3 regions of the Amycolatopsis balhimycina FH 1894 genome follow, and region 2 is predicted to be linked to each of the others. Evidence: riboswitches for the same ligand, from Rfam matches in the RefSeq annotation. Region 2 holds a riboswitch; each other region holds the start of a gene.
The links. Region 2 has a riboswitch for S-adenosylmethionine ahead of A3CE_RS0117435 (methionine ABC transporter ATP-binding protein). Riboswitches for the same ligand answer to the same signal wherever they lie in the genome.

Region 1 (10,189 bases), 5.1 Mb from region 2:
GAGCGAAGGCAAGCGGTTCCTGCTCGCCGAAGCGCGCGTCGCCGCGTACGCGCGTGAACTCGGCGAAGAGCCGACGGTCGTCGCGCACTACACCGGCGCGCAGCTGCTCGGAACCCGTTACGCGCCACCGTTCCCGTACTTCACCGGCACCGAGAACGCGCACCAGGTCCTCGCCGCCGACTACGTCACCACCGACGACGGCACCGGGATCGTCCACATCGCACCCGCCTACGGTGAAGACGACAAGGCTGTCACCGACGCGGCCGGGATCACGCCGGTCACGCCGGTCGACGCGCACGGCAAGTTCGACGCGACCGTGCCCGACTACGAGGGCCAGCAGGTCTTCGACGCCAACCCGAACATCGTCCGGGATCTCAAGAACGGCACGGGTTCGGCCGCGCGGCAGGGTTCCGTGCTGCTGCGGCACGAGACCTACGACCACTCCTACCCGCACTGCTGGCGCTGCCGGAACCCGCTGATCTACCGCGCGGTCTCGTCGTGGTTCGTCGCGGTGACGCAGTTCAAGGACCGGATGGTCGAGCTGAACCAGCAGATCACCTGGTACCCGGAGAACGTCAAGGACGGCCAGTTCGGGAAGTGGCTGGAGAACGCGCGCGACTGGTCGGTCTCGCGCAACCGCTACTGGGGCACGCCGATCCCGGTGTGGCAGTCCGACGACCCGGCGTACCCGCGCACCGACGTCTACGGCTCGCTCGACGAGCTGGAGGCCGACTTCGGCGTGCGGCTGGACAACCTGCACCGGCCCTACATCGACGAGCTGACCCGGCCGAACCCGGACGACCCGACCGGGCAGTCGACCATGCGCCGCGTCCCGGACGTCCTAGACGTCTGGTTCGACTCGGGTTCGATGCCGTACGCCCAGGTGCACTACCCGTTCGAGAACGCCGACTGGTTCGAGCACCACTACCCGAGCGACTTCATCGTCGAGTACATCGGGCAGACCCGCGGCTGGTTCTACCTGCTGCACGTGCTCGCCACGGCGCTGTTCGACCGGCCGGCGTTCCGCGCCTGCGTCGCGCACGGCATCGTGCTGGGCTCGGACGGCGCGAAGATGTCGAAGTCGCTGCGCAACTACCCGGACGTCAACGAGGTCTTCGAGCGCGACGGCTCCGACGCCATGCGCTGGTACCTGATGGCGAGCCCGATCCTGCGCGGCGGCAACCTCGTCGTCACCGACAAGGGCATCCGCGACGCCGTCCGCCAGGCCGTGCTGCCGCTGTGGAACTCGTACTACTTCCTCGCGCTGTACGCGAACGCGGAAGGCGTCGACGGCAAGTGGCGCACGGACTCGCCGAACGTGCTGGACCGGTACGTCCTGGCGAAGACGCACGAGCTGGTCACCGACGTCGAGTACGCGATGGACAGCTACGACGTCGCGGGCGCGTGCCAGACCGTCCGTGACTTCCTCGAGGTCCTGACGAACTGGTACGTGCGCCGCTCGCGGGACCGCTTCTGGGCCGGCGACCAGGACGCGATCGACACGCTGCACACCGTGCTCGAGGTGACGTCGCGGGTCGCGGCGCCGCTGCTGCCGCTGACCACCGAGGTCGTCTGGCGCGGGCTCACCGGCGGCCGTTCGGTGCACCTGACCGACTGGCCGAACGCGAACGACCTGCCCGCGGACGCGGCGCTGGTCACCGCGATGGACCGGGTGCGGCAGGTCGCGTCGTCGGCGCTGTCGCTGCGGAAGGCGAACAAGCTGCGCGTGCGGCTGCCGCTGTCGTCGCTGGTCGTGGCGGCCGGCGACGCCGAGACGCTGGGCGCCTTCGCCGACATCCTGCGCGACGAGGTGAACGTCAAGGCGGTCGAGCTGACCACCGACGTCGCCGCGCACGGCGGGTTCGAGGTGGCGGTCAACGCCCGTGCCGCCGGTCCGCGCCTGGGCAAGGACGTCCAGACGGTGATCAGGGCCGTCAAGGCCGGGGACTGGTCGCTCCAGGGCGGGGCCGTCGTCGCGGCCGGGATCGCGCTGCGGGAGGGCGAGTTCGAGCGGCGCCTGGTCGCCAAGGGCGGCGGCGCGGCGGCGGAACTGCCCGGCGGGTCCGGGCTGGTCCTGATCGACACCGACGTGACGCCGGAGCTGGCGGCCGAGGGCCTGGTCCGCGACCTGGTCCGGGTCGTGCAGCAGGCTCGCCGTGACGCCGGGCTGGACGTCGCCGACCGCATCGCGCTCACGGTCGACGCGCCTTCCGACGTCGTCGAAGCGGCGAAGCGGCACGAAGAGTTCCTGGCTTCGGAGACGCTGGCGACGTCGGTGACCTACGGCCCGGTCGCCGAGGGCTTCGCCGGCACGGTCGGCGACGGCACGAAGGTGACCATCAGGGTCGCGAAGGCCTGACCGCCGGGGGTGGCCAGTAAGGTGACAACCCGACTGGCCACCCCCGCTCGGGGCGGCACCTTGGGGGAGGGGTTACGCGGAATGAGACCGGCCAAAAGACGGGGCATCCTGATCGGCGGCGCGCTGCTGGTCGTCGTGGTCGTGGCGGCGGCGTTCTTCCTGCTGAACAGCGGGAGTTCGAAGCCCGAAGCGGCCACCGGGGCGACGGCGGTGGAGAGTCCCGGCGCGCTCGACCCGAACTCGGCGATCACCGAGTACCTGCAGGACCTGTCCGAGAACAACCCCGACGCGGCGAGCAGGCTGACCGACGACGCCGCGGCGGCCGCAACGGCCCTGCGCAGCACGCGGAACGCGCTGAACCCGTCGTCGGTGAAGGCCAAGCTGACCGTCCTGCAGCCGACCCCGGCCGGGGCGAAGCAGACCGGCGGGACGTTCAACCTGTCCTGGGCGTTGAAGCCGGGCAAGACGTGGACGTACGACGTGCCGTTCCAGCTCGCCCAGGCGGGCGGCAAGTGGCTGGTGCACTGGGCGCCGTCGCTGCTGCACCCGAAACTGGAGGCGGGGCAGCGGCTGATGATCGGCACGGCCGTGCAGGACCCCACCGCGGTCACCGACCGTGACGGCAAGCCGCTGCTCGTGAGTGAGCCGGGCGGCGTGCGGCCGGTGGACGGCAACCCGGCGCCGCTGCTGCGTTCGGCCCTCACCGGGCAGGTCACGGCCGCGAAAGGCGGGGGCTTGACCGTCGAGCGGGTCGACGCCGCCGACAAGAGCGTCGAGACGCTGTTCGGCAAGGCGTCGGACGGGGCGAAGCCGCTCGTGTCGAGCCTGAGCCTGGCCGCGCAGAACGCCGCCCAGGCCGTGGTGGACGGCTACCAGGGGTCGGCGATGCTCGTCGCCCTCGACACGGCGTCGGGCGACATCCTCGCCGTGGCGCAGAACGCCGCCGCCGGGGACGCGCTGAAGGCGCTCAACGGCCTGTACGAGCCCGGTTCGGCGTTCAAGATCGCCACTTCGGTCGCCGCCGTCCAGCAGAGCGGCTTGAACGCGGGCTCTCCGGTCGACTGTCCCGGCGTCGCGACGATCGGCACGCGGACGGTCAAGAACGAGGGGTTCGAGCTGGGCGCGACGACGCTGCAGACGGCGTTCGCGAGGTCCTGCAACACCACGTTCGGGCAGCTCGCGCTCGGCCTGCCCGCGGACGGGCTGAAGAAGGCGGCCGACGAACTGGGCCTGAACGCCGACTACGAGATCCCCGGGCTGTCCACCGAGCTGGGGCAGGTCGAGCCCGCGGCGAGCAAGGACGAGCAGGTCGAGGACGGGTTCGGCCAGGGCCGGATCCAGATCAGCGCGCTCGGTGGCGCCGTCATGGCCGCCACCGTCGCGTCCGGCAAGGCGATCACGCCGAAGCTGTGGCACGACATCGAGACCACGGTCGTCAAGGGCTACTCGCCGCCGCCGTCCTCGGTGCTCGGCGAGGTGCGGAAGATGATGCGCGCGGTGGTCACGAGCGGGACCGCCCGCGGTGCCGCGGGCGCGGGGAACGTCTTCGGCAAGACCGGCACCGCCCAGTTCGGCGACGGTTCGGCCGCCACGGGCTGGTTCGTCGGCTACCGCGACCACATCGCGTTCGCCGTGGTCCTGGAGAAGTCGAACGACTCCGGCCCCGCGGTCAGCCTGGCAACCAAGTTCCTCAAGGCCCTCTGACCCCGGCCTGAGCGGCACTTTCACCGGAAAGTGCCGCATCGGTTCGGCCGTGGCCGAAGTTCGCGGGCCGTAGCGTGGGGGCATGGAGACGATCGCGCTGGCCGAGGTGGCCGCGGTGCTGGCCGACCCGAGCCGCGCCACCATGTGCCTCGTCCTGCTGGACGGGCGGGCCTGGACGGTCGGTGAGCTGGCGAAGGCGGCCGGGATCGCGCTTTCGACGGCCAGCGAGCACGTCACCCGGCTGGCCGACGCGGGGTTCGTCGCCCGGGCCAAGCAGGGCCGGGCCAGCTACGTCCGGATCGCCGATCCGCGCGTCGCCGAGCTGATCGAGCACCTCGCCCAGCACGCAGTGACGTCCGGGGCTCCGCCCCGGGCGGGGGGCTCCGCCACCCGGAGCCCCCGAAAAACTGCCGGGCACCGGCCGGCGACCGGGCTGAAGTCGTCGTTGCGCGTGCGGCGGCTCGGGTTCGCCCGGACGTGTTACGACCACCTCGCCGGTGTGCTCGGGGTCGCCCTCCGCGACGGCATGCTGGCCACCGGCCTGGTCGACGCGGCGGCGGGGCTGGCGCTGACCGGCCGCGGCCGCGAGGTGCTGGCGGGCCTGGGCGTGCCGGTCGCCGCCGGGCGGCGGCCGCTGCTGCGTGACTGTCTGGATTGGACGGAGCGCCGGGACCACCTCGCCGGGGCGCTGCCGGCGGCGCTGTTGGACCGCGCTGTCGGTGCCGGCTGGGTCGCCCGGGACGGGCACCGCGCGGTCAAGGTCCTGCCGGGCGCGGCACAGCCCTTCGCGGCACTCGGTGTCGATCTCGACGCGCTGGGTAGGCCTTAACACACCGGGGGGCCGCCGCGGGGCAGCGGTACACGAACGAGTTAACCCGGCCGCTTCACTATTCTGAGTGCCCACGGCACTCGGGAGGAGGCGGCATGGACCAGCTCCCCGTGTTGCTCGGCGTCGGCGGCGTCGTGCTGCTGGCCTCCGTGCTCGCCGTGCGCGTGTCGATCCGGCTCGGCCTGCCTTCGCTGCTGCTCTACCTCGCGATCGGCGTCGTGCTGGGCGAAGCCGGCTTCGGAGTCCGGTTCGACAACCCGGGCCTGACCCAGTCGCTCGGCCTCGCCGCCCTCGTCATGATCCTCGCCGAAGGCGGGCTGACCACGCGCTGGTCGGCGGTGAAACCCGCGCTGGGCAGCGGGATCGCACTGTCCACAGTGGCTGTCGTGGTGAGCATCGCGGTCACCGGCGCGGCCCTGCACTGGCTGCTCGGCCTCGACTGGCGGCTGGCCCTGCTGTGGGGCGCGGTGCTCGCCTCCACCGACGCGGCCGCGGTGTTTTCGGTGCTGCGCACGGCGGGGATCGGCAAACGGCTCACCGGGGCGCTCGAGCTCGAGTCGGGCATCAACGACGCGCCGGCCTACATCGCCGTCGTGGTGCTGGCCGAGGGCTCCACTGTGGACTGGACGTTGCCGCTGCTGGCGGTCTACGAGCTGACGACGGGCCTGGTGATCGGGCTCGCGTTCGGCTGGCTCGGCGGGTTCGCGCTGCGCCGGGCCGCGCTGCCGGCCACCGGCCTCTACCCGCTCGCGACGGTCGCGGTGTGCGTCGTGGCCTACTCGTCCGGGCAGCTGCTGCACGCGTCCGGGCTGCTCGCCACCTATGTCGCCGCGCTGGTGCTCGGCAACTCGCGGCTGCCGCACCGGTCGGACACGCTGTCGTTCGCCGAGGGGCTGGGCTGGCTGGCGCAGATCGGGCTGTTCGTCCTGCTCGGCCTGTTCGCCTCGCCGGGCCGGCTGCTCGACGCGATCGTGCCGGGCCTGGTCGCGGCCGCCGTCGTGCTGCTGCTGGCGCGGCCGATCTCCGTCGTGCTGGCGATGCTGCCGTTCCGGCTGCCGTGGCGGGAGCAGGCGTTCCTGTCGTGGGCCGGGCTGCGCGGCGCGGTGCCGATCGTGCTCGCCATGATCCCGTTGTCGGAGGGCCTGCCGGGCGCGCAGCGGCTGGTCGACGCGGTGTTCGTGCTGGTCATCGTGCTGACGCTGCTGCAGGGGGCGACGCTCGGGCCGCTCGCGCGCAAGCTCGGGCTGGCCAAGAAGTCCGAGGCGCACGAGATCGAGGTCGACTCCGCGCCGCTGGACGAGCTGGGGGCCGAGCTGCTGCAGGTCCGGATCCAGCCCGGCTCGAAGATGCACGGCGTGTACCTGTCCGAGCTGCGGCTGCCGATCGGGGCGACGGTCAGCCTGGTCGTGCGGGACGGCACGGGTTTCACGCCGCAGAAGACCAGCCGGCTGCAGGAGAACGACCAGCTGCTGGTCGTCACGACGAGTGACGTCCGCGACGCCGCCGAACGCCGGCTCCGCGCCGTCGACCGGGCCGGGCGCCTGGCCCGCTGGAAGGGCGAGTCCGGCCGCTGAGCACGCTCTGTGACCGCCGTCTCAGAATGTGAGGCGGGGGTTGGCCGCGGGGCGCGTTCTCGGTTACCTTTTGCCTCAGGTCATGAGTGCCAGCGCGAAGCCCCGGCTTGCTGGCCGGCAACCCTCCTACCGCGGTGGGGTGCCCCGGGTGAAGACCGGGCCGGTCGCGTCGTGCGACAGGCAAGCGCGGGCCCCTCGCCGGGGGTCCCCCGGACTGCCGAGGAGGCACCGATGACTCTCGCCATCGATCGCACGCAGCTCGAAAATACTGCCGCTCCCGAAAATACTGTCCCCCAGGACATCCCCGCCGTCGCCGGTGCGTCGCTGCGGGTGCCGCTGGTGACCGGTGGGGACATCGGGTACGCCAACCTCGACCACGCGGCGAGCGCCCCTTGTCTCGACGCCGTCCGCAGCGCCGTCGACGAGTTCCTGCCGTGGTACGCCAGCGTCCACCGCGGCGCGGGCTTCGCGTCGCAGGTGTCGACCAGGCTCTACGAGCGCACCCGCGACGTCCTGCGCCGGTTCGTCGACGCGCGGCGGACCGACACCGTCGTGTTCACCCGCAACACCACCGACTCCTTCAACCTGCTCGCCCGCAGCTTGCCCCGGCACACCACGGTGATCGTGTTCGACACCGAGCACCACGCCGCTCTCCTGCCGTGGCAGGGGCCGAACGTCCGGCGGCTGCCGACCCCGCGCACCCGCCTCGCCGCGGTGTCCGCTGTGGACGAAGCGCTCGCGGACGCCCCGGAAGGACCGCGGCTGGTCGTCGTCACCGGAGCGTCCAATGTGACCGGTGAGCTGCTGCCGGTGGCGGAGATCGCCGCGGTGGCGCGCAGGCATGGCGCCCGCGTCGCGCTCGACGCCGCCCAGCTCGCCCCGCACCGCCGGATCTCGATCAGGGAACTGGACGTCGACTACGTCGCGCTGTCCGGTCACAAGCTGTATGCGCCCTTCGGCGCGGGCGCGCTGATCGGCCGCGCCGACTGGCTGCGCGCGGCCCGCCCGTACCTCGCCGGCGGCGGCGCGACGAAGCTCGTCACCGAGGACGCCGTCGTCTGGAACACCGGGCCGGAGCGGCACGAAGCCGGCTCGCCCAACACCGTCGGCGTGTACGCGCTCGGTGTCGCGTGCGAAACCCTGAGCCGCGACTGGGACGCCGTCGTGGCGCACGAGCAGGCCCTGCTCACCCGGCTGCGCAAGGGCCTCGAGGGCATCCCGGGCTGCGCCGAACTGCGGCTGTTCGACGCGCCGGTCGACCGGGTCGGCACGGTCAGCTTCGTCGTCGACGGCTTCGACCCGGGCTGGCTCGCCGCGGTGCTGTCGGCCGAATACGGCATCGGCGTCCGCGACGGCGCCTTCTGCGCCCACATCGCGGCCCAGCGCCTGATCGGCGTCACCGGCGGCGACGGGCGGCAGGCAGTGCGCGTCAGCCTCGGCCTCGGCAGCACCGAGGAGCACGTCGACCGCGTGGTCCTGGCGCTGCGGCAGATCGTGGCGCGCGGAGCCCGCTGGGAGTACGCGAAGGTGGACGGCCGCTGGGCGCCGGTGGGCGACCCGCGGGAGCTGCCGCCGTTCTGCTGAGCGCTAGCCTGGCCCGATGGGGAGAGGGCCGCGTTTCTGGTTTCCGCTGGCACTGCTGGGGTTCGCCCAGATCGGGTTGGCCGCGGTGCAGCTGGCGGCACGCCGTAGCCGAGCCGAGAGCGAGGCCGCGAACCTCCTGCTCGGACCGGCCGTCCCGGACGGCGCGACGGTGTACAGCGAGGCGTACCGGATGCCCCTGGACTATTTCCACTCGTCGCCGCGTGGCCTCCCCGAAGGGCCCGCGTGGCTGGTCACGCTCGGCGTGGTGGTCGCCGGCACGGCCGTCTGGTACGCGTTCGCCCACCGGCCGGTCCGCACCGGGCGGTTCGTCCTCGGCGCGGTCGCCGCGCTGCTCGCCGTCCCGCTGCTCGACCTGGCCGGGTCCTGGCAGTTCCGGCTCGACGACGGCCTGCGCGGCCCACTGCTGGCCACGCTCGGCCTGCTCGTGCTCGCCGCGTACGAGCGCAGCCGGTTCGTCCTGCTCACGGCGGCCGCGTTCGCCCTGGTCGCCGTGGTGCTCTCGGCGGACCTCGTGGGGGTGCTGGCCTCGGCGATCGTGCTGCTCGCCGCGGCCTTCACCGCCCTGCTGCGACGCCGCCACGACACCGCCGCCGACACGCCGTGACCAGCGCCGTGGACAATGGACCGGTGAGCACCGAGCCCAGCCACTCCGAACCCGACACCGCCGCGCCCGCCGAGGCCGGGCCCGATCCCGAGGCCGTGCCCGATCTCGAGGCCGACGCGCCCGAGAACCCGGAGGTCCCGGCGAAGCCGTTGCTGCCGAAGCGGCGGGTCGGCTGGGTGTTCGCGGTCGCCGCCGTGTTCTGGGCGATCGACCTGGTGACGAAGAACCTGGTCGTCGCCAACCTGGAGGGCAAGGAGCCGGTCAAGGTCCTCGGCGGGCTGATCTACCTGCAGGTCATCCGCAACCCGGGTGCCGCGTTCTCGATGGCCACCGGCATGACGTGGGTGCTCGCGCTGGTCGCGCTGGCCGTCGTCATCGCCATCATCTGGCTGTCGCGGCGGCTGCGGTCGATCGGCTGGGCGATCGGCCTCGGCCTCGTGCTCGCCGGCGCCACCGGCAACCTGACCGACCGCATCTTCCGCGCGCCCGGCGGGCTGCAGGGCCACGTCGTCGACTTCATCTCGGCGTTCGCCCCCAACGGCAAGGGCTTCGCGATCTTCAACATCGCCGACTCGGCGATCTGCGTCGGCGGCGCTCTGATCGTGCTGCTGTCGCTGCTGGGCAAGGACTACGACGGCACGTCGACCAAGGACAAGAAGAAGATCGAGAAGACTCAGGAGGAGCAGGCGTGAGCTCGCGGATGCTCCCGGTGCCCGACGGGCTCGACGGGATGCGGGTCGACGCCGGCCTCGCCAAGCTGCTCGGCCTTTCGCGCACCGTCGTCGCGGAACTGGCCGAATCCGGGGACGTGCTGCTCGACGGCCGTCCCGCGGGCAAGTCCGACCGCCTCTCCGGGGGTGGCCTGCTGGAGATCACCCTCCCGGAGCCGGCGAACCCGGTCGAGATCGTCGCCGAGCCGGTCGCGGGCATGCAGATCCTCCACGACGACGACGACATCGTCGTGATCTCCAAGCCGGTCGGGGTCGCGGTGCACCCGAGCCCGGGCTGGACCGGCCCGACCGTCGTCGGCGGCCTCGCCGCGGCGGGCCTGCGCATCGCGACGTCGGGCGCGGCCGAGCGCCAGGGCGTCGTGCACCGGCTCGACGCGGGCACCACCGGCGTGATGGTGGTGGCCAAGAGCGAGCACGCCTACACGGTGCTGAAGCGCGCGTTCAAGGAACGCACGGTCGACAAGGGCTACCACGCGATCGTCCAGGGCCACCCGGACCCGATGCGCGGCACGATCGACGCGCCCATCGACCGGCACCCGCGCCACGACTACAAGTTCGCGGTCGTCCAGGGCGGCCGCCCGAGCGTCACGCACTACGAGGTCGTCGAGGCGTTCCGGGCGGCGTCGCTGACGCACATCAAGCTCGAAACCGGGCGGACGCACCAGATCCGCGTTCACTTTTCGGCGCTGCGGCACCCCTGCGTCGGTGACCTGACCTACGGCGCCGACCCGGTCCTGGCCCGGCACCTCGGCCTGAACAGGCAGTGGCTGCACGCGAAGACTC
Region 2 (10,189 bases):
GCGAAGTTCGGCGCCGCCGTGGTGGTGCCGCCGTACTTGGTGATCAGCTCGGGCCAGATCAACGGGCCCGAGAGGAACTCGACCGGCGTGATCTTGACCAGCTCGACGCCGAAGGTCATCGGCACGGTCAGGAAGCCGACCATCCCCATGTCGTGGAACGTCGGCAGCCAGGAGACCATCACGTCGACGTCGAAGTCGAACTCGGCGCGCTCGACCATGGCCTTGACGTTGGAGTACAGGTTCCCGTAGGTGATCCGCACGGCCTTGGGGTCGGCGGTCGAACCACTGGTCAGCTGCAGCAGCGCGGTGTCGCCCTCGTCCGTGGCAACGACGTCGGCCAGCGGCTCGGCGGCGGCGAGGTCGGTGATGAGCTGGAACCCGATGCCCTTTTCCGCCAGCACCGGCGCGAGCTGGTCGAAGGGTTCGCCGAGCAGCACCAGGTCGGACCCGATCATCCCGAGCACCCGCACGGTGTCCTCGGCCCACTCGGCGAGATCGGTGCGCGGGGTCGGCTGGTGCAGCATGGTGACGCTGCCGCCGGCCAGCCACACGGCCTGCACGGTCGGCGCGATCAGCACCGGCGCCGCGGCCAGCACGGCGACGGCACCCCCGCGTTCGAACCCGCCGGCGACCAGCCCGCCGGCGATCCGCCGCGCTTCGGTGTGCACCTCGGCCCAGGTCCGGCGGACCGGCTCCTTCGGCTCGCCGGTGACCATGCCGCGCTGCTGCCCCCGCTTCGTCGCGGTGGCGACGAGCGTGTCCACGAACCTGCTCATAGCCGGAACATTACTGGGACACCGTCAACGCCCGCCGACCAAAGCGGAAACCGGCCCCCGAAGCCACCGGTTCACCTGGCGTTGCCCCCGCAGCCGCACGACCACGAGGTCGGGGTGGCTGTTCTCGTCGATCACCCGGCGGACCCGCGCGCGCATGATCGGGTGGTACCGCCACGCGAGCCGGATGATGTGGTTCCGGTCGGTGAAGAAGGTGCGCAACGGGCCTTCGACGTTCCCCCCGGCGATCTCCGAACCACGGCCGAAACGGCGTTGGAGCGTACGGATGACGACCCGGACCATCGCCAGGGCACGCGGGTGGTCGAGCCACACCAGCACGTCGAGGCGGGCGGTCATCCGCTCCCGGACTTCTTCGCCCTGCCATTCGATGGCCCAGACGTCGCGGCCCAGGTACTCGAGCAGGTCGGCCTGCCAGGTTTCCCGCACGGTCCAGCCGGGCCCGTGGAAGAAGGTTTCCATCTCGACGAACGGCACACCCAGGCGCTCGCACAGTGTGCGGGCGAGGGTCGACTTGCCCGATCCGGCGGAGCCCGCCACCGCGATCCGCCGGAGCACACCGAGGGGCTCGTCGGGCCCGATCACCCTCATTCGAGCAGCTCGGACGTCTCCAGCCAGCGGCCCTCGACGTCCTCGATCTCGCCCCGGACGCCCTTCAGCTCGGCGTTGAGCGCCATCAGCTTCGCCGGGTCGGTCGCGGCCTCCAGGAGCGACGCGTGGAGCTTCTCCTCCTTGGCGTGCAACTGGTCCAGCTTGCGCTCCAGCCGGCCGAGGTCCTTCTGCGCCGCGCGCAGGTCGGCCGCGGACTTCTTCGCTTCGGTCTTGGCCGCCGACGGCGCCGGGCCCGAAACGTCCTGGACTGCCGCGCGTCGGTTCAGGTACTCCTCGATGCCGCCGGGGAGGTGGGTGATCCGGCCGTCACCGAAGAGCGCGACGATCGTGTCGCAGACGCGTTCGACCAGGTAGCGGTCGTGGGAGACGACGACCATCGTGCCCGGCCAGCCGTCGAGGAGGTCCTCCAGCTGCTGCAGGGTGTCGATGTCCAGGTCGTTCGTCGGCTCGTCGAGCAGCAGGACGTTCGGCTCGGCCATCAGCAGCCGGCACAGCTGCAGCCGCCGCCGCTCGCCGCCGGAGAGGTCCCCGACCGGCGTCCACTGGCGCGCCTGCGGGAAGCCGAGCTTCTCCCCCAGCTGCGACGCGGTCATTTCCTGCTTGCCGAACACGACGCGCCCGGCCACCTGCTCGATCGCCTGCAGCACGCGCAGGTCGCCGGGCAGGTCGTCGAGCTCCTGGCGCAGGTGCGCCAGCGCGACCGTCTTACCCTCGATCCGACGGCCCGTCGAGCCCTCGACGTCGCCGCCGAGCAGCTTCAGCAGCGACGTCTTGCCCGAGCCGTTGATGCCGACGAGGCCGATCCGGTCGCCCGGCCCGACCCGCCAGGTGACGTGGTCGAGGAGCGTCCGCTCGCCCACCGTGTACGTCGTGTCTTCCAGCTCCAGCACGGTCTTGCCGAGGCGCCGCTTCGCGAACGCCTGCAGTTCGACGGAGTCGCGGGGCGGCGGGACGTCGGCGATCAGCGCTTCGGCCGCTTCGATGCGGTAGCGCGGCTTCGACGAACGCGCCTGCGGGCCGCGGCGCAGCCACGCCAGCTCCTTGCGGGCCAGGTTCTGCCGCTTCTCCTCGGCCGTCGCGGCCAGCCGCCCCCGCTCGGCGCGCGCGAAGATCCAGTCGGCGTAACCGCCTTCGTACTGCTCGACGCGGCCGTTCGCGACCTCCCACGTCAAAGTCGCGACGGTGTCGAGGAACCACCGGTCGTGCGTGACGACCACGACCGCGATCCGCCGGTTCAGCAGGTGGTCGGCGAGCCACTGGACACCTTCGACGTCCAGGTGGTTGGTCGGCTCGTCGAGCACGACGAGGTCGAGCTCCCCGGTCAGCGCGGCGGCCAGGGAGACCCGGCGCCGCTCACCGCCGGAGAGGTTCGCGGTGGGTGTGTCGAGCCCGATCGCGGTGATGCCCAAGCCGTCCACAATGGACCGCACGCGCGCGTCGGCCGCCCATTCGTGCTCGGCGCCATAGCGTTCGAGCACGACCTCGCCGACGCTGCTGCCGTCCGGCAGCTCGGTCCGCTGGGTGACCACGGCCATCCGCAGGCCACCGACGTGGCTCACCCGCCCGGAATCCGGCTCGGCGAGTCCGGAAAGGACTTCCAGCAGGGTGGTCTTGCCGCCACCATTGAGGCCGACGACGCCGATGCGCTGCCCGGCCGCGACGCCGAGCGACACGCCGTCCAGCAGCGGGCGCACCCCGTACGACTTGCTCACCGCCTCGAGATTGACCAGGTTGGCCATCCGCTCAGCCGATCCTTTCCGAGAAACAGAGTTATCCGACCATCCACAGTGGAAGGTCAGGCGTGCACCCGCGGCGGCGCCGGGCGCGGCGCGTCGTCCCCGCCGACGACGCGGGCGCCGGGGACCGGGCCGTGCGCCACCCGGACCGTGCGGCACACCCCCGCCCCCGACAGCTCCGCGGCGACCTCCACCGCGGACTGCGCGTCTTCGCACAGGAACGCACACGTCGGGCCGGAACCGGACACCGTGCCGGCCAGCGCGCCCGCGTTGACGCCCGCCCGGAGCGTGCGGCGCAGCTCGGGCCGCAGCGAAACCGCCGCCGCCTGGAGGTCGTTGCCCAGCAGCAGGGCCAGCTGGCGCGGGTCGCCCGAGGCCAGCGCCTCGACGACCGGGGTGTGCGAGCCGATCCGGGGCGGGTTGCCCGCCGCACGCAGGCGGTCCAGTTCGCCGAACACCTTCGGCGTCGACAGCCCTTCGGAGTCGAAGGCCAGCACCCAGTGGAACGTGTGCCGCCCGAGCACCGGGACGAGCTTTTCGCCGCGCCCGGTCCCCAGCGCGGTGCCGCCGTAGAGCGCGAACGGGACGTCGCTGCCGAGCCCGGCGGCGATCTCGGCCAGCTCGTCGCGGGTGACGTCGAGACTCCACAGGCTCGCGAGCCCGACCAGCGTCGCCGCCGCGTCGGCACTGCCGCCCGCCATTCCGCCGGCGACCGGGATGCCCTTGCGCAGCACCACCCGGACCTTCGGCTCGCCGGTGCGGCCGACGTGCGCGGCCAGCGCTTCGACGGCCTGCCAGGCCAGGTTTTCGGGGCCGGTCGGAACCGAGCCCTCCCCCTCGCCGTAGACCTCGATACCGGGTTCGTCGGTGGCCGCGACGGTCACCTCGTCGGTCAGTGACAGGGCCTGGAACACGGTCACCAGCTCGTGGTAACCGTCTTCACGCAGGTCGTCGACCGAAAGGTGCAGGTTGACCTTGGCCGGGACCCGGACGGTGACTGGAGGCGGAACAACAGCGAGCACCCGACCAGCCTACGTGCTCGTGCCGGTCGCACTTCCACCAGGAAGTTCGTGAAGGCCACCTTCCGGAACTACAAGTTCCTCAAGGTGGCCTTCACGAAGCTTGCCCAGGTCAGGCGGCCGCGATGCCCTGCGGGCCGCGGGCGGTGTGCGTCACGTGGCCGCCGCGCTCGGCGACCCACGCCAGCGCCGCGTCGGCCCGCTCGCCGCGGACGCCGAGGCGGAACCGGCCGACCGGCGTGTCGCCGATCCGGGTCAGGCCGCCGCCGATCGTGGCGAACTCGACGTCGAAGCGGCCCGCGGCCTCGGGCAGCAGCGCACCCACCGACGCGAAGCCGATCAGCACGACATCGGCCGAGCGGTCGTAGCGCGCCACCTGCGAACGGGACGTCTCGATGGCCGGCAACAGCGCCCGCGCGGTGCGGCTGGCCGGGTCGGAGATCAGGTCGAGCACGGTGCCTCGCTCGACGACCGTACCGTCTTCCAGCACGGCGACGTCGTCGCAAAGCCGGCGGACCACGCCCGCGTCCGGCGTCGTGACCACGACGGTGACCCCCAGCTCGGACCGCGCCCGGTCGAGGACGGTCAGGACGGCGCCGGCCTCCTCCGGGTCGACACCGGCGGTCGGGTCGTCGGCGAGCAGCACGGCGGGGGCCGCCGCCAGCGCCCTCGCGACCGCGACACGGCGGAGCTGACCGGCGGACAGCTCACCGGGACGCTGCGCGGCGCGCGGCGTCAGGCCGACGAGGTCGAGCAGCGAGCCGACCCGGCTGCGGCGCTGCGGGCCGTCGACGCCGAGCTGCTCGAGCGGGGCAGCGATGTTGCCGGCGATCGTGCGCTCGGCGATCAGCTCCGGCTTCGTCGAAACGACACCCAGCTGACGGCGGATTTCGCGGAGCCGGCGGCCGTCGAGCGTGCCGGTGTTGAGGCCGTCGAGCCGGACGACGCCGCGGTCGGGCCGCTCCTGCAGCGCGATGCACCGGGCGAGGACGGACTTGCCCGACCCGGCGGGACCGACCACGCCGAACAGCGAGCCGGCCTGGACGTCGACACTCACGTCGTGCAGCGCGACGACCGAATTTCCGTTGGTGGCAAAGGATTTGGACAGGTTTTCGACGGTGATCACGAAGGCTCCAGAAAACGGGGTGCGCGCAGGACGCGGCACCCGGCCGCAAGCGAGTTCCGTCCACTGCGGACGGTGCGTGAAGAAGAGGTGGACCGGCTGGGGCTAGCTCAGTTGGAGCGCCGACATGCGGTCACGGAGCGGCGGCCTTCGTCGACAACGCGACGCCGGGTGAGGAGCAGGGGGCGAGCTACCCTCTTCATCGAAAACGGCCTCCATCGGTCCTGGCGGTAGCACCTGCCCTGCGGAGGGTGGTTGCTGCGACTTCGGCGAGCCAGGTCTCTCAGTCGCTCGGGATGGACGTACTGAGTAAAACCGATCCCACGGAGCGAAAGCAAGCCTGTTGGCCCAGATCACACGACTGGCGGCGTCCGGATCGCGGGATCACGGGCGGAGAGGACGTATTTTCACGCTTCCACTGTGGAGTGCCTAACGCGCGGCGGCGATCCGCACGAAGTCGTGCACGTTCAGCTGCTCACCGCGGGTCCTGGGGTCGATCCCGGCGGCCGTCAGCAGTTCGCCGGCACGCTCGGCCGAGCCCGCCCAGCCCGCGAGCGCGGCCCGGAGCGTCTTCCTGCGTTGTGAGAAAGCAGCGTCCACCAGGCCGAAGAGCAGCTCCCGGTCGTCGGACGCCGTCGTGTCGCCGCGTTCCAACGCGACGAGCGCGGAATCGACGTTCGGTACGGGCCAGAACACCGAGCGTGGCACGGCGGCGACCTTGCGTGCGGTGCCGTACCAGGCGAGCTTGACGCTCGGCACGCCGTAGATCCGGCTGCCGGGGCCGGCGGCCATCCGCTCGGCGACTTCGGTTTGGACCATGACCAAACCGGTCTTCAGCGAGGGCACCTCGGCCAGCAGGTGCAGCACGACGGGCACGGCGACGTTGTAGGGCAGGTTGGCGACGAGCGCGGTCGGCTCGCCCAGTTCCTCGCGGGTGACGCGCAGGGCATCGGCCCCGACGACGGTCAGCCGCTCCGCGGCTTCGGGGCCCCGTTCGGCGACGGTCTTGGGCAGCCGCTCGGCGAGCTTGGGATCGATCTCGACGGCGACGACCCGCGCGCCGGTGGCGAGCAGCCCGAGGGTCAGCGACCCGAGCCCGGGCCCGACCTCGAGGACGACGTCGTCCGGGGCGACGCCGGCGAGCTCGACGATCCGGCGGACGGTGTTGGGATCGTGCACGAAGTTCTGCCCGAGCTTCTTGGTCGGCCGGACGTCCAGCTCGGCCGCCAGCCCGCGGATCTCGGCAGGTCCCAACAGTTCAACCACCGGACGAGCCTACCCAGAGGGTCGGCTGACGTGCCCGGACGGTCGGCTTGCGTACCCGGAGGGTCGGCTCGCGTGCTTGAGGCCCGATCTCGCGTGATTGAGCGCGTAACTCGCGTGATTGGAGGGTCGACACGCGTGATTGGGGGGACGACACGCGTGATTGGGGGGGACGACACCGGGCACGCGAAACGGCCCCCGTCCGGAGGACGGGGGCCGTTTCAGAGGGACTGTCAGGCCTTCTTGCCGCAGACCGGCCAGGCGCTGTAGCTGCCGCCGCGGCCGGCCTTGACCTTCTCCGCGATCGCGATCTGCTGCTCACGCGAAGCCTGGTTCGGCAGCGCGGCGTACTGGTCGCCGCCGTAGGCGTTCCACGTCTGCTTGTCGAACTGGAGGCCGCCGTAGTAGCCGTTGCCGGTGTTGATCGACCAGTTGCCGCCCGACTCGCACTGGGCGATGCGGTCCCACGCGGAGCCGTCACCGATGTCCGGCGTCGGGGCCTGCTTGGTGCCGACGTGGATGATCTTCGGCTTCGGCTGGGTGATGACCTGCTCGGAGACGCTCTCGCGAGCGACCTCCTTGCCGTTCTTCTGCGTGACCTTGTAGGTCACCATCTTCTCGCCGGGCGTGCCGGGGTCCTCGACCGAGGTCTTGCCCTTGGCGAGGTCCGGGTCGTCGACCTTCTGCTCGGGCGGGGCGATGGACTCCTTCTGGACGACCGTCGAGACGCCGGTGCGGCTGATGTGCACCTCGGCGCCGTCGGTCAGCTTGACGTCCAGACCACCCTCGGCCTGGTCCTCCGGGCCCAGGGTGAGCTTGTACTCGCCCAGGAACTCCTTCGTCGTGACCGCGGTCGTCTTCACCTGCTTCGGCGCGTTGGCGCCGTCGTACAGGGTGACGTTCTTCAGGGTCTTGATCTCGACGGTGGCGCCCTGCAGGGGCAGCTCGCCGTCCTTCGGCATCGACATCCACGTGCCGGGCTTGTCCATGCCGGCCATGCCGAGCTGGGACAGCGCGTCGCCGAGGTGGGTCGCACGGACCCAGGAGGTGTGCTCCGCGCCGTCGACGATCATCTTCAGCTGGCGGCCGCGCTCCAGCTTGATGACGCCGCCGTCGCCGACCTCCGCCTGCGGGGACGGGGAGAGCGAGTCGTGCGCGCCGACGGAAAGGCCCGCGTCCTCGAGCACCTCGCCGACGGTGTCGCCGAAGGAGTGCACGGTCTGCTGGTGGCCGTCGACGTCGACGGTGATGCTCTTGTTCATCGCCAGCGCGGCCGCGCCGCCACCGGCGACGCTGATCATGACGCTGAGGACGGCACCCTTGAGGAACCGGCGCTTCCAGACCTTGGTGGTCTGGCGGAGCCCCTCGTCCAGCGCGGCCCGCTTTTCCTGCGGCGACATGGTGCGGTCCGCGTCGAACCCGTCCGGGATGACGATCGGCGGCAGGTACGTGGTCTCCGCGTTGATGAGGCGGATCAGCTCGTCGACGTCGACGTCGATCTCGGCCATCATCGCGTCGGCGTCGGGGCCGAGCGCGGCGAGGATGTCCTGCTGCGTGATGTTCGGGTCGTCGGAGAAGTCCAGCTGGCCGTACGCAGTGTCGTCGTACGCAGTGTTCTCGAATTGACGGTCGAGTACGGCCGCGGAGCGCGCTCCAGCCTGTCTGCTACCTGTCACCGGGTCGTTCCCTTTCCCAAGACGCCGTTCGGGGCGGCGTCTTTACGTCTGGGCCCGCAGCCGGCGCCATCGTCACGGTTCCGGCTCGTACCTGCTCCGGTTCCGCTTCCCCGACGTGCACTGACGTGACTGTGGGCGTAACAGTCGGCAACTGCAGTCTGCAGTACCGACCGGCACGATCACGGGACAGTAACGGGTCCCGGCGGGTTGCGCAAACACCCCCCGGAGTGTCGTGATCTGTGTCACCCATCGGGTGGACGAGCCGGGAACCCTGTTGTCGCAATGCGTTCAACCCGTTGTGACACTGGGGAGTCGGTAGACCCGCTCGGCGGTGGTCCGGACCGATTCGGCGACTTCGTGGACAGCTTCGCCCCTGAGCGCCGCGAGGTGACGGACGGTGTAGGCGGCGCAGTAGGGCTCGTTCGGCCGCCCACGGAACGGGTGGGGGGTCAGAAACGGCGCGTCCGTCTCGACGAGGTACTGTCCCGGCGGGCAGAGCCGCGCCGCCTCGTGGAGCCCCTTCGCGTTCTTGAACGTGACGGTGCCCGCGAAGGAAAGGACATACCCCGCGTCGACGCACTTGCGGGCCATTTCCGCGTCCCCGGAAAAACAATGGAAAATTACGGCATTCGGCGCATCCTCTTCGGCCAGGATGCGCAGCACGTCGTCGTGGGCGTCGCGGTCGTGGATCATCAGCGGCTTGTCCAGCCGCTTCGCCAGGTCGATGTGCCAGCGGAACGCCTCCTGCTGGGCGTCGTGCGGCGAGTAGTCCCAGTAGTAGTCGAGGCCGGTCTCGCCGACGGCGACCACGCGCTCGTGGCCGGCCAGGCGCTCCACTTCGGACTTCTCCGCCTCGCCGAACCCCTTGGTCCGGGTCGGGTGGATCGCGACCGCGGCGAAGACGCGGGGGTCCCAGCCCGCCGCCTCGGTGACCCAGCGGGCCGAGGCGAGGTCGTCCGCGACCGTGACGACCCGGGCGACGCCGGCGCGCTCGGCGCGGTCGACCATGGCCGTGACCTCGGCCGCGGTGACCGCGCCGCACGCGTCGAGATGGGTGTGCGCGTCCACCACCGTCACGGGGAGCCGATCCGGGACCGGCGGTAGTTCGCGCTTCTCGTCACCCATGCATACCTCTTACTCCTTGGTGATCGGCGCCCACTCCGGGCCGGTCTCGCCGAGCGCCGGGTCGAGCTTCGTGAACAGCGGCGACGGCTTCTGCAGGGGCTTGCCGACCTCGATCGGCTTCGACTCCCACTTCGCCTGCTCGCCCGCGTAGTCGCCGGTGAGGATCGGGTTGACCCGGCCGGCGATGTCGAGGTCGTCGACCTCCTTGAGCTCCGGCTGGGCGGCCCAGACGCCGGTGCCGCCGAGGGCTTCGTGCACCTTCTGCGCCGAGTGCGGCAGGAACGGCGTCAGCAGCGTGTTGGCGTCGGAGACCACCTGCAACGCGGTGTGCAGCACGGTGTCGCGCCGCGTGGGGTCGTCCTTGAGCTTCCACGGCTCCTGGTCGGAGATGTACTTGTTCGCCGCGGTGACGACCTTCATCGCCTCGGCCGCCGCCAGCTTGAACCGGGACCGGGCCAGGTGCGCGCCCGCGGTGTCGAAAGCCTTGCGCGACAGGGCTTTCAGGTCCTCGTCGGCCGCGGTCGGGGCCTCCGGACGCGGGATGGCGCCGACGTTCTTGTGCGCCATCGAGATGGACCGGTTGACCAGGTTGCCCCACTCGTTGGCCAGCTCGAAGTTGGTCCGGCGGACGAACTCGTCCCAGGTGAAGTCGGTGTCCTGGGTCTCCGGGCCGGCGACCGAGATGAAGTACCGCAGCGTGTCCGGGCCGAAGTCGCGCAGGAAGTCCTCGACGTAGATCACGCGCCCGCGCGAGGTCGAGAACTTCGAGCCGCTCATCGTGAGGAACTCGCTGGAGACGATCTCGTCCGGCAGGTGCAGCTTGCCGTACTTGCCGGGTTCACCG
Region 3 (10,189 bases), 4.7 Mb from region 2:
AGCTCGGGGTAGTCGGAACCGTCCACCGGGTACAGACCGGAGTAGACCATCGGCTTCGGCTCGCGGTAGCCCGCCAGCGCTTCCTTCGCGCCGTGGCGCTCGGACGTCACGGTGTCGCCGACCTTGGACTGGCGGACGTCCTTCACGCCGGTGATCAGGTAGCCGACCTCGCCGACGCCCAGGCCCTTGCTGGGCTTGGGCTCCGGCGAGATGATGCCGACTTCCAGCAGCTCGTGGGTGGCGCCGGTGGACATCATCTTGATGCGCTCGCGCGGGGTGATCTTGCCGTCGACCACCCGGATGTAGGTGACGACGCCGCGGTAGGTGTCGTACACCGAGTCGAAGATCATCGCGCGGGCGGGCGCGTCCGCGTCGCCCTGCGGCGCCGGGACCGACTTCACGACCTCGTCGAGCAGCGCGCCGACGCCCATGCCGGTCTTGGCCGAGACCCGCAGGACGTCGTCCGGCTCGCAGCCGATGATGTGGGCCAGCTCACCCGCGTACTTGTCGGGGTCGGCCGAGGGCAGGTCGATCTTGTTGAGCACCGGGATGATCTGGAGGTTGTTCTCCAGCGCGAGGTAGAGGTTGGCCAGCGTCTGGGCCTCGATCCCCTGCGCCGCGTCGACCAGCAGGACGGCGCCTTCGCACGCCTCCAGGGCCCGGGAAACCTCATAGGTGAAGTCGACGTGGCCGGGGGTGTCGATCATGTGCAGGACGTGGTCCTGCCCCTCGACCTTCCAGGGGAGCCGGACGTTCTGGGCCTTGATCGTGATCCCGCGCTCGCGCTCGATGTCCATCCGGTCGAGGTACTGCGCGCGCATGGCCCGCTCTTCCACGACGCCGGTGAGCTGCAGCATGCGATCGGCCAGGGTGGACTTGCCGTGGTCGATGTGCGCGATGATGCAGAAGTTCCGGATGAGCTCCGGAGGCGTGAAGGTCGTGTCGGCGAACTTGTTGAGCGCTGTCACTCGAATGAGTCCTCGGAAAGTCGGGGATGGCCACCTCTATCGTCCCATGGCCCTCCGGGTGCGGGTGGGGGTCATCCCCGATGCGGGGTTTCGCGATCCGTGGTGCCCTCGAAGTATGAGTACTCCGCACCAGCCGGCACCCCCTCCCCAGCCGGAGACCAGCGGCTTTGCCCGCGTCCTCGACCGGACGTTCGGTCACCCCTCCGGCGCGCTCGGCCGCCTCGGCGGCTGGGTCATGGCCCGCGGCAACGCCGCCACCGAACACCGCGTCGTCGACCTGGCGAAGATCGAGCCGGACGAGACCGTCCTGGTCGTCGGGCCCGGCCCCGGCGTCGGGCTGGACGCCGCCGCTCGCCTGGCCGGGCGCACCGTCGGCGTCGACCCCTCCCCCGAGATGCTCGCGCTGTGCCACGAGCGCTGCGGCGACCGGGCCGAGCTGCGCGAGGGTTCGGCCGCCCGCACCGGCGAGCCGGACGGGTCGGCCGACGTCGTCCTGACCGTCAACAACGTCATGCTCTGGGACGACCGCGCGGCGGGCTTCGCCGAGCTGTTCCGGGTGCTGCGCCCCGGCGGGCGGCTGCTGCTGTCCGCGCACGAGAAGTGGCTGCCCGTGAGCAGGCACGTGCTGGCCGACGAGGCCGCCGCGGCGGGGTTCACCGACCTGCAGACGTGGACCTGGGAGCCGCCGGGCTTCACCGCGCTGGCCGCGCAGCTGCGCGCCGTCAAACCGGCCTAACGGGTGTCCGTGCGGATCGGGTGGCCCTCGGGCACCTCGACCAGCACGATGCGCGTGCCGTCCGGATCGGCGATCCAGGCCTCGTCGAGGCCCCAGGGCTCGCGCCGGGCGTCCCGCACGGGCTCCAGGCCCTTCGCCTCGAGGTCGGCCAGGGTGCCGGCCAGGTCGCGGACCTGCAGCCAGAGCACCAGGTCGGGCGACGCGCCCGCCTCCCCCCGGCCGGAGACCTCCAGGGACCCGTGGCCAAGGAAGAACACGGTGCCGCCGGGGAACTCCCGCTCCACGGCCAGGCCGAGAAGCTCGCGGTAGAACGCCGTGGACGCCGCTGCGTCGCGCGGGCGGATCAGCAGCCGGCTCTTCAGGATCTCCATCCGCCCATCCCTACCGGACGGGCTCAGGCCGCCGCAATCGCGACGATCCCGGACAGCACGATCACCGCCCCGGCCAGGCGTCGGACGGCGTCCCGCTCGCCCAGCACCAGCCACGCGGCGAGGCCACCCAGCACGATGCTCAGCTCCCGGGCGGGCGCGACCAGGCTGACCGGCGCCATCGTGAGGGCGAACAGCACGAGGATGTAGGCGAGCGGCGACAGCAGCGCGACGAGCAGCACTTCGCGGCGCTGCTCCCGCCAGATCCGGGCCACCTCGGCGCGGCCGGCCAGCGCACCCGGCACGAGCATGACGCTCTGCAGGACCGAACCGAGGCCGAAGTAGACGACCGGCGGCACGCCGACGCCGGTCACCGAGTGCGCGTCCCAGAGCGTGTAGCCGGCGATGACGGCGCCGGTCAGGAGGCCGTAGAAGACACCGGCTTTGACCGCGTGCGTCCCGCTTCCGGTGCGACCGGTGCTGATGACGAGCACCCCGGCGATCACCAGGAACGCGCCGAGCAGGCCCAGCCACCCGGGCCGCTCGCCGAGCACGAACACGGCGGCCAGCACCGACAGCAGCGGACCGGTGCCCCGCGCGACCGGGTAGACGACCGAGAGATCGCCGGCCCGGTACCCCCGCTGGAGCACGATGCCGTAAGCGACGTGCAGCACCGACGTGCCCGCGGCGGCGAGCAGCCAGCTCCACTGTGGACGCTGCGGCCCGACGGCCAGCAGCACGACCGTCACGGGCAGCAGCACGACGGCGGAAACCGTGTAGTAGAGCCAGACGAACTGGGTGCCGCCGGAGGAGATCCGTTTCGCGGCCAGGTTCCACACCGCGTGCACGACGGCGGCGACGAGGACGAGGGACAGGGCAGTGGCGTTCATGGGACCCCTTACGGGGTTTCCGCGCGTACGGAAGCCCGGCCCGCCGGGCTTTCCCCCGTCAGCTGCACGACCGGCCGTCCGGCTCGCCGGTCCTGGTGTGTCGTGCGACCGACGGTACCCCTGGTGATCGGATCCCGGCGCGGGCCGCCGTGAGCTGGGCTGTTAGAGTGGTCGCTCGTTGCCGTGCGGCATTCCGTCATGGAGGAAACCCGCTCCTCGAGCAGGGCCACATCAGCGCGGCGGCGAATCTCACCGAGTGAAACAGGAGTTGCCCTATGGCCAACATCAAGTCGCAGATCAAGCGCATCACGACGAATGAGAAGGCGCGTCAGCGCAACCAGGCGATCCGGTCCTCGGTGAAGACCGCGATCCGCAAGGTCCGCGAAGCCGCCGAGGCCGGCGACAAGGCCAAGGCCGTCGAGCTGCAGCGCGACGCCGCCCAGAAGCTGGACAAGGCCGTCTCGAAGGGCGTCATCCACGCCAACCAGGCCGCCAACAAGAAGTCGGCGCTGGCGAAGCGCGTCAACGCGCTCTGAGCTGCGTGATTTCTGGAAAGCCCCGGCTCCGGCCGGGGCTTTCTTCATGCCTTGGGGGCGCTGGGCGGAGATGCTTCATGCCTTGGGGGCGCTGGGCGGAGATGCCGCGCCCGCAGGGACGAGACATCGGTGGCCGGCAGGCTCTCGGGTCAGCCGTTGCGCGGAGTCGATGCTCCTTCGCTACCGCCTGCCTCTACGAGTGATCAGCCGGTCCGGCTTGCCCGCGTCGGTCAGCGGTCGCCTTTTGCCGCGGCCACCTCGAGGACCGCGCGCTCCAGCGCGTAGCCCGGGTCCGCCGCCACGCCCTTGACCTCGGCGTTCAGCCGCGCGACCACGCGCATCGCCGTGGCCAGGCCGTCGGGGTTCCAGCCGCGGGACTGCCCCTGCGCCTTGCGGATCTTCCAGGGCGGCATGCCCAGCTCGCCCGCCATCTGGTTGGGGTTGCCCCGGCCCGCGCCGGAGACTCGCGCGATGGTGCGGACCGCGTCGGCCAGCGCGTCGGCGACCAGGACGTGCGGGACGCCGAGCTGCATCGCCCACCGCAGCGACTCCAGCGCCGCCGCGCGGTCACCGCTCACCGCCTTCTCCGCCACCGCGAAGCCGGTGACGTCGGCGCGGCCGCGGTGGTAGCGGCGGACCGCCTCCGCGTCGACGGACCCGCCGGTGTCCGCGACCAGCTGCGTCGCCGCCGACGACAGTTCCCGCAGGTCGGAGCCCACGGCGTCGATCAGCGCGGCCACCCCGGCCGGGTCGATCTTGCCGTGCACCCGGCGCACCTCGTGGCGCACGAACTGCTCGCGCTCGGCCGGCTTGGTCAGCTTCGGGCACTCCGTGACCTCGGCGCCGGCCTTCTTCAGCACCGCCGGGAGCGTCTTGCCCGCCTTGCTGCGGCCGCCGCCGGTGTGCACGACCACGAGCACGACCCCGTCCGCCGGGTCCTTCAGGTAGGCCGCGACGGCGTCCGCCAGCTCCTGCGAGATGTCCTGCGCCGACTCGAGGACGATCACCCGGCCTTCGCTGAACAGCGACGGGCTGACCAGTTCGGCGAGCTCAGGGGCTGTGAGATCGGACACCCGGACGCGGGTCAGCTCCGCCGTCGCGTCCCTTGCCCGGGCGGCGGCGAGCGTCTCACGGACGGCCCGCTCGATCAGCAGTTCTTCCTCACCCAGGACCAGCTGCAGCGGGGCCGGGGCGGTGGCTTGCGCGGTCACCCGTGAATCCTCTCACTCGCTCCCCCATGCGCCCGCTCCGGTGATGTCGAGCGGGCACCGTGGCACAGCGCGAGCGCCATGTCGTACGGTGTAGCCGAGGCAGCCGCCCCGGGTTTTCCGGTGGGCGCGCACCGACAACTGAATACCGCTCATCCAGAGGGGCAGAGGGAACGGCCCGACGAAGCCCCGGCAACCGGCGTACAGCCTGTCATCCCGCGATCGCGGGGTAGCTGACGACCACGGTGCCAATTCCGGCCCGCTTCGGCGGGGCAGATGAGGAAGGAACCTCGCGATGACCGCAACCCTCGGCACGACCTCCGCCACGAAGACCCCGGATCTCGGTCCCGCCGTCGAACTGGTGTCGAAGGAAGAGGGCCACCGGCAGCCCCTCGCCCCCGAATTCGTCTCCGCCGAGGACTTCTCGCCGCTCGAGGTCGCCTACGACTTCGGCCGCGTCCGCCGCGAAGACATCGAGGCCGGCCCCAAGAACATCTGGCGCTACAAGAAACTCCTCCCGGTTCCGTCCAACGTCGAAGAGATCCCGAACACCGAGCCCGGCGCGACCCGGCTGGTCCGTGCCGACCGCCTCGCCAAGGAACTCGGCCTCAAGCGCGTGTGGGTCAAGGACGACACCGGAAACCCGACGCACTCCTTCAAGGACCGCGTCGTCGCCGTCGCGCTCGCCGCGGCCCGCGAGTTCGGGTTCGAGGTGCTCGCCTGTCCCTCGACCGGCAACCTGGCCAACGCGACGGCCGCCGCCGCGGCACGCGCCGGCTGGCGGTCGGTCGTGCTGATCCCGAAGACCCTCGAGCGCGCCAAGATCCTCACCACCGCGGTGTACGACGGCGACCTCCTCGCCATCGACGGCAACTACGACGACGTCAACCGCCTGGCCACCGAACTCGCCGGCGAGCACCCGACGTGGGCGTTCGTCAACGTGAACGTCCGGCCGTACTACTCGGAAGGCTCCAAGACGCTGGCCTTCGAGGTCGCCGAGCAGCTCGGCTGGCGCATCCCGCCGCAGATCGTCGTGCCGATCGCCTCCGGTTCGCAGCTGACCAAGGTGGACAAGGGTTTCCGCGAGCTGGGTCAGCTCGGTCTCGTGGACGCCAGCCCCTACAAGGTGTTCGGCGCGCAGGCCACCGGCTGCTCGCCGGTGTCGGCGGCGTTCCGCGCCGGCCAGGACGTGGTCCAGCCGGTGAAGCCGGACACCATCGCCCGCTCGCTGGCGATCGGCAACCCGGCCGACGGCCCGTACGTCCTCGACATCGTCAACCGCACCGGCGGCGCGATCGAGGACGTCAGCGACGAAGAGGTCGTCGAAGGCATCCGGCTGCTGGCCCGCACGGAAGGCATCTTCACCGAGACGGCCGGCGGTGTCACCGTCGCCACGGCGAAGAAGCTCGTCGAGACCGGCAAGCTGGACCCGGACGCCGAGACCGTGCTGCTCATCACCGGCGACGGCCTCAAGACCCTCGACGCGATCGAGAACCACGTGGGCCCCAAGGCGGTCCTGCCGCCGTCGGCCGCGGCCGTGAACAAGGCACTAGGTTACTGACGTCCCGCGGCTCGCCCCCGCTCAACGCCGGGGCGGGCCGCGTGGCTCGCCCCGGCGCACGATCGCGGGGCCGGCGACGACAGCGGTGTCCCCGTCCACGTCCGTGCGCGTCACGCGCGCGCCGAGCGCGGTGAGGCTGTCCATTGTGGACTTGCTCGGGTGCCCGTAGCTGTTGCCCGCGCCCACGCTGACCAACGCCACCCGCGGCGCCACCGCCGCGAGGAACGAAGGCAGTGAGTAGCGGCTGCCGTGGTGCGGCACCTTCAACACCTCCGCCTTCAGATCTCCGACGTCGGCCAGCAGGTCCGCCTGCGCCGCCAGTTCGACGTCACCGGTCAGGAGTGCCCGCCCGGCCGGGGTTTCCGCGCGCAGCACCACCGAACTGTTGTTGATCGTGGTCCCGTCCTGCAGTCCGGCGGAGCGAGCCGGCACGTACCGCGGGCCGAGCACGTCCAGCGCGAGCCCCGGCCACTCCAGCCGTTCCCCCGGGTTCAGCTCGACCAGCGGCACCGCCTGCCGGGCGGCCTCCGCGGCGACCTGCCGCCACGCCCACTCCGGCGCGCGTCCCGGCCCGACGGCGATCCCGCCGACCGCCCGGCCGTCGAAGACCGACGCGAGCCCGCCGATGTGATCGGCGTGCAGGTGGCTCAGCACCAGCAGCGGGATCCGGTCGACGGCCAGCCGGTGCAGGCACTCGTCGACCGGCCCCGGCTCCGGTCCGGCATCGACGACGACGGCCCGTCCCGGCTCGGCGGTCGCCAGCACGACCGCGTCACCTTGGCCGACGTCGCACTCGACCATCGCCCAGTTCCGCGGTGGCCACGCCGGCGCGAGCACTCGCACCGGGACGAACACCAGCAGCGCGCCGACGACCAGCAGGGCCATGAGCAACCGCAGGCGCCGGTACCGGGCGGCGAGCACCAGTACCGCGATGACCGCGGCGGCGAGGAGCCCGCCCGCCCAGCCACCGGGCCAGGCGACGACCGCGCCCGGGGCCCGCGCACCGTGCCGGGCCACCGTGATCAGCCACCGGGCCTCCGGGTCGGCCAGGCGCACCAGGACCTTCCCGGCGCCCGGCCACCACGGGCCGGTGACCGTCGCCAGCACGCCGAGCACCGTCGCCGGAGTCACGACCGGCGCCGCCAGGACGTTGGTCAGCACGGAGACCAGGCTCACCGAGCCCGCCATGCCCGCGAGCACCGGCGCTGTCACCACGAAGGCCGCCAGCGGGATCGCCAGCCCGTCCGCGAACCCCGGCGGGACGCCGCGCCGGACGAGCGCCCCGGCCCAGCGGGGCGCGAGCAGGACCAGCCCGGCGGTGGCGAACACCGACAACGCGAACCCGAAGTCCGTGGCCATCGCCGGATCCGCCACCACCAGCACGGCCACCGCGAACGCCAGCGCGGGCAGCGCCGAGCCCCGCCGGCCCAGCGCCAGGGCCAGCAACGCCACCGCCGCCATGACTCCCGCCCGCAGCACGCTCGGCTCCGGGCCGACCAGGACGAGGAACCCGGCCAGGCACGCCCCGGCCGCCACCGCGGACAGTCGCGGCCCGAGCCGCAGCAAGCGCAACAGGAGCAGTACGGCGCCACAGGCAGCGGCGAGGTTGCCGCCGCTGACCGCGGTGAGGTGGGCCAGGCCCGCGGTGACGAACTCCTCTTCGACACGCGGCGACAACGCGCTCGTGTCGCCCAGGACCAGCCCGGGGAGCAGGCCCGCCGGTTCCTCCGGGAGGGACGACCGGCACAGGTCGTGGAGACCGGCGCGCAGCGTGGCCGCCGCCCGCTGCCACCACGGCGCCGGGCCGGGCTCCCCCGGCGGGCCGCGCACGGACAGCACCGCGACCGTCAGGTCCGAGCCGCGCGGCGGCATCAGCACGCCGGTCACCCCGACCTCTTGCCCGGGGAGAAGCGCCGCCCACTGCGCGACCGGCGCCAGCAGCAGCACACGTCCGGTCGACGAGACGGGCCGGCCGTCGACCGACGCCGTGCGCACGTCGGCCGCCAGCACCACCGACCGCGCACCGGCCTGCCGGTCGGCGTACCCGGCGCTGCGCACGGGCTTCGGGCGTCCGGCGACGACCACCCGCAGCGCCGCGGGCAGCCCTTGGGGCGCGGCGGCGCGAAGTTCGTCACGCTGCGCGTCGCGGATCCGCCAGGCGACCGGCCCCGCGGCGACGAGGCCCAGCACCAGCAGGGCCGCCGCCGCGCCGAGGACCCGGGGACGCCCGCGCGCCCGCCAGAGCACCAGCCCGGCGACCACCGCCGAAGCCAGCCCGGCGGCGACCGCCGTCCACCAGCCGAGGAGCAGGCCGGCCAGCGCGGCGAGCCAGCACACCAGCGCCGCCGGGACCAGCCGCATGTCCTGCCGGGTGTCGGTCGTGGGAAGGGTGCTCATCCGACGGTCACCTGCTCTCTCAATTTCTCGAACTTGTTTTCGCCGATGCCGTCGACGTCCCGCAGCTGCTCGACCTTCGTGAAGCCGCCGTGCTCGGTGCGCCACTGGACGATCCGCTTGGCCATCACCTCGCCGACGCCGGGCAGCGTGTCCAGCTGGTCCGCGGACGCCGCGTTGAGGTCGACCTTGCCGCCCGCCGGCGCACCGGAAACCGCGGCGGGAGCGGGGATCCCGACCGCGAGCTGCTCCCCGTCGGTCACCTTGCGGGCGAGGTTCAGCGCGGCGAGATCCGCGCCGGGATCGGCGCCGCCCGCCGCACGCAGCACGTCCGCGACCCGGGCGCCCTGGGGCACGGTGATCAGGCCCGGTGACCGGACGCGGCCGACCACGCTGACGACGAGGCCGGTCTGGGGTGCCGCCCGCGCCTCCCCCGCCGGTTTCGCGCTGGGCAACGCGGGCACCGGCTCGGCCGCCGGACGGCCGCCGGCGAGCGCGACCGCACCAAGGACGATCACCACGACGGCCGCGAGGACGCCGGCAAACGCCCACCGGCGGCGGCCGGCACCGGCCGGTCCGCCCGGCAACCAGCGCCGGACCAACCGGCCGCCGGGCCCGACCGTGCTCGCGTCGGGCGAGAGCTGGTCGGCCAGCCAGGCGAGCCGGTCGTTGACGGGAGGGCCCGGATCCCGGGCGGGCTGCTCGAACACACGATCGACGTTAGGGCGCGCGGGGAGGCGTCCGACAGGGGTGCCGCCGCGTCCTGTGGACAACCGGGGTGTTGTGGACGGATTCCCCCGGGACGGCCCGGGACCGGCCGTTTCCGTCGTACCCGGGTGGCATGCTGGAGGGTTCGGCGCGCCACCCGGCGCCGGCTGGTGTCGCGCGTCCGAGGTTCGTTGACAGCGTGGCGGCGAGGCGAACATCTTGAATGACTCATTCAGGACTTCCGAGGTCCTGAATGAGTCATTCAAGACCTCGGGGCCGGGCTGTCGAGCCTCGCGCCTGGGCGAGCGCCCTGCCTCCCAGCGGTCCGAGCGACGCGCGACCCGGCGCCGGCTAGCTCCGGGACGGGACCGCGCGCTGGACGACCACGCCGAGCACCCCGGGACCGGTGTGCGCCCCGATCACCGCGCCCAGCTCGGAGACGACGCAACCGGCCGAACGCGGCACGGCTTCTTCGAGCCGGTTCGCGAGTTCGACCGCCCGCTCGGGCGAGGCGAGGTGGTGGACGGCGAGCTCGACGTCGTCGTCCTGTGCGGCCTCCGCGGCCAGTTCGACCAGCCGCGCCATCGCCCGGTTCATGGTGCGGACCTTTTCCAGCGGGACGATCCGGCCGTCGCACATGTGCAGCACCGGTTTCACGGCCAGCGCCGTGCCGAGCAGCGCCGCCGCCGGGCCGATCCGGCCGCCGCGGCGCAGGTGGTCCAGGGTTTCCACGACGAACAACGTCGACGAGCAGCCGGCCGCCGCCATCGCCGCGGCCTCGACCTCGGCCGGGTCCTTCCCGGCGGCCGCGGCGCCGGCG

Region 1: linked by a shared signal. The riboswitch ahead of A3CE_RS0142060 (aminotransferase class V-fold PLP-dependent enzyme) and the one ahead of A3CE_RS0117435 (methionine ABC transporter ATP-binding protein) in region 2 are both predicted to bind S-adenosylmethionine.
Region 3: linked by a shared signal. The riboswitch ahead of thrC (threonine synthase) and the one ahead of A3CE_RS0117435 (methionine ABC transporter ATP-binding protein) in region 2 are both predicted to bind S-adenosylmethionine.

Annotation. Positions count from the first base shown of each region.
Region 1 covers NZ_KB913037.1:9,100,381-9,110,569, forward strand. Annotated here, with positions in the region: gene ileS (isoleucine--tRNA ligase) at 1-2,359, shown strand, start outside; gene A3CE_RS0142045 (penicillin-binding transpeptidase domain-containing protein) at 2,441-4,063, shown strand; gene A3CE_RS0142050 (ArsR/SmtB family transcription factor) at 4,146-4,892, shown strand; gene A3CE_RS0142055 (potassium/proton antiporter) at 4,988-6,466, shown strand; SAM riboswitch class IV at 6,545-6,659, shown strand; gene A3CE_RS0142060 (aminotransferase class V-fold PLP-dependent enzyme) at 6,698-8,050, shown strand; gene A3CE_RS58130 (hypothetical protein) at 8,067-8,675, shown strand; gene lspA (signal peptidase II) at 8,699-9,367, shown strand; gene A3CE_RS0142075 (RluA family pseudouridine synthase) at 9,364-10,189, shown strand, end outside.
Region 2 covers NZ_KB913037.1:3,998,875-4,009,063, forward strand. Annotated here, with positions in the region: gene A3CE_RS0117415 (fatty acyl-AMP ligase) at 1-776, opposite strand, end outside; gene A3CE_RS0117420 (P-loop NTPase family protein) at 801-1,382, opposite strand; gene A3CE_RS0117425 (ABC-F family ATP-binding cassette domain-containing protein) at 1,379-3,142, opposite strand; gene A3CE_RS0117430 (4-(cytidine 5'-diphospho)-2-C-methyl-D-erythritol kinase) at 3,199-4,161, opposite strand; gene A3CE_RS0117435 (methionine ABC transporter ATP-binding protein) at 4,271-5,284, opposite strand; SAM riboswitch class I at 5,494-5,584, opposite strand; gene rsmA (16S rRNA (adenine(1518)-N(6)/adenine(1519)-N(6))-dimethyltransferase RsmA) at 5,711-6,547, opposite strand; gene A3CE_RS0117445 (resuscitation-promoting factor) at 6,778-8,220, opposite strand; gene A3CE_RS0117450 (TatD family hydrolase) at 8,509-9,345, opposite strand; gene metG (methionine--tRNA ligase) at 9,355-10,189, opposite strand, start outside.
Region 3 covers NZ_KB913037.1:8,651,691-8,661,879, reverse strand. Annotated here, with positions in the region: gene lepA (translation elongation factor 4) at 1-968, opposite strand, end outside; gene A3CE_RS0139790 (class I SAM-dependent methyltransferase) at 1,084-1,704, shown strand; gene A3CE_RS0139785 (VOC family protein) at 1,701-2,075, opposite strand; gene A3CE_RS0139780 (DMT family transporter) at 2,099-2,962, opposite strand; gene rpsT (30S ribosomal protein S20) at 3,238-3,498, shown strand; gene holA (DNA polymerase III subunit delta) at 3,729-4,709, opposite strand; SAM riboswitch class I at 4,856-4,989, shown strand; gene thrC (threonine synthase) at 5,002-6,267, shown strand; gene A3CE_RS0139760 (ComEC/Rec2 family competence protein) at 6,289-8,664, opposite strand; gene A3CE_RS0139755 (ComEA family DNA-binding protein) at 8,661-9,371, opposite strand; gene A3CE_RS0139750 (DegV family protein) at 9,721-10,189, opposite strand, start outside.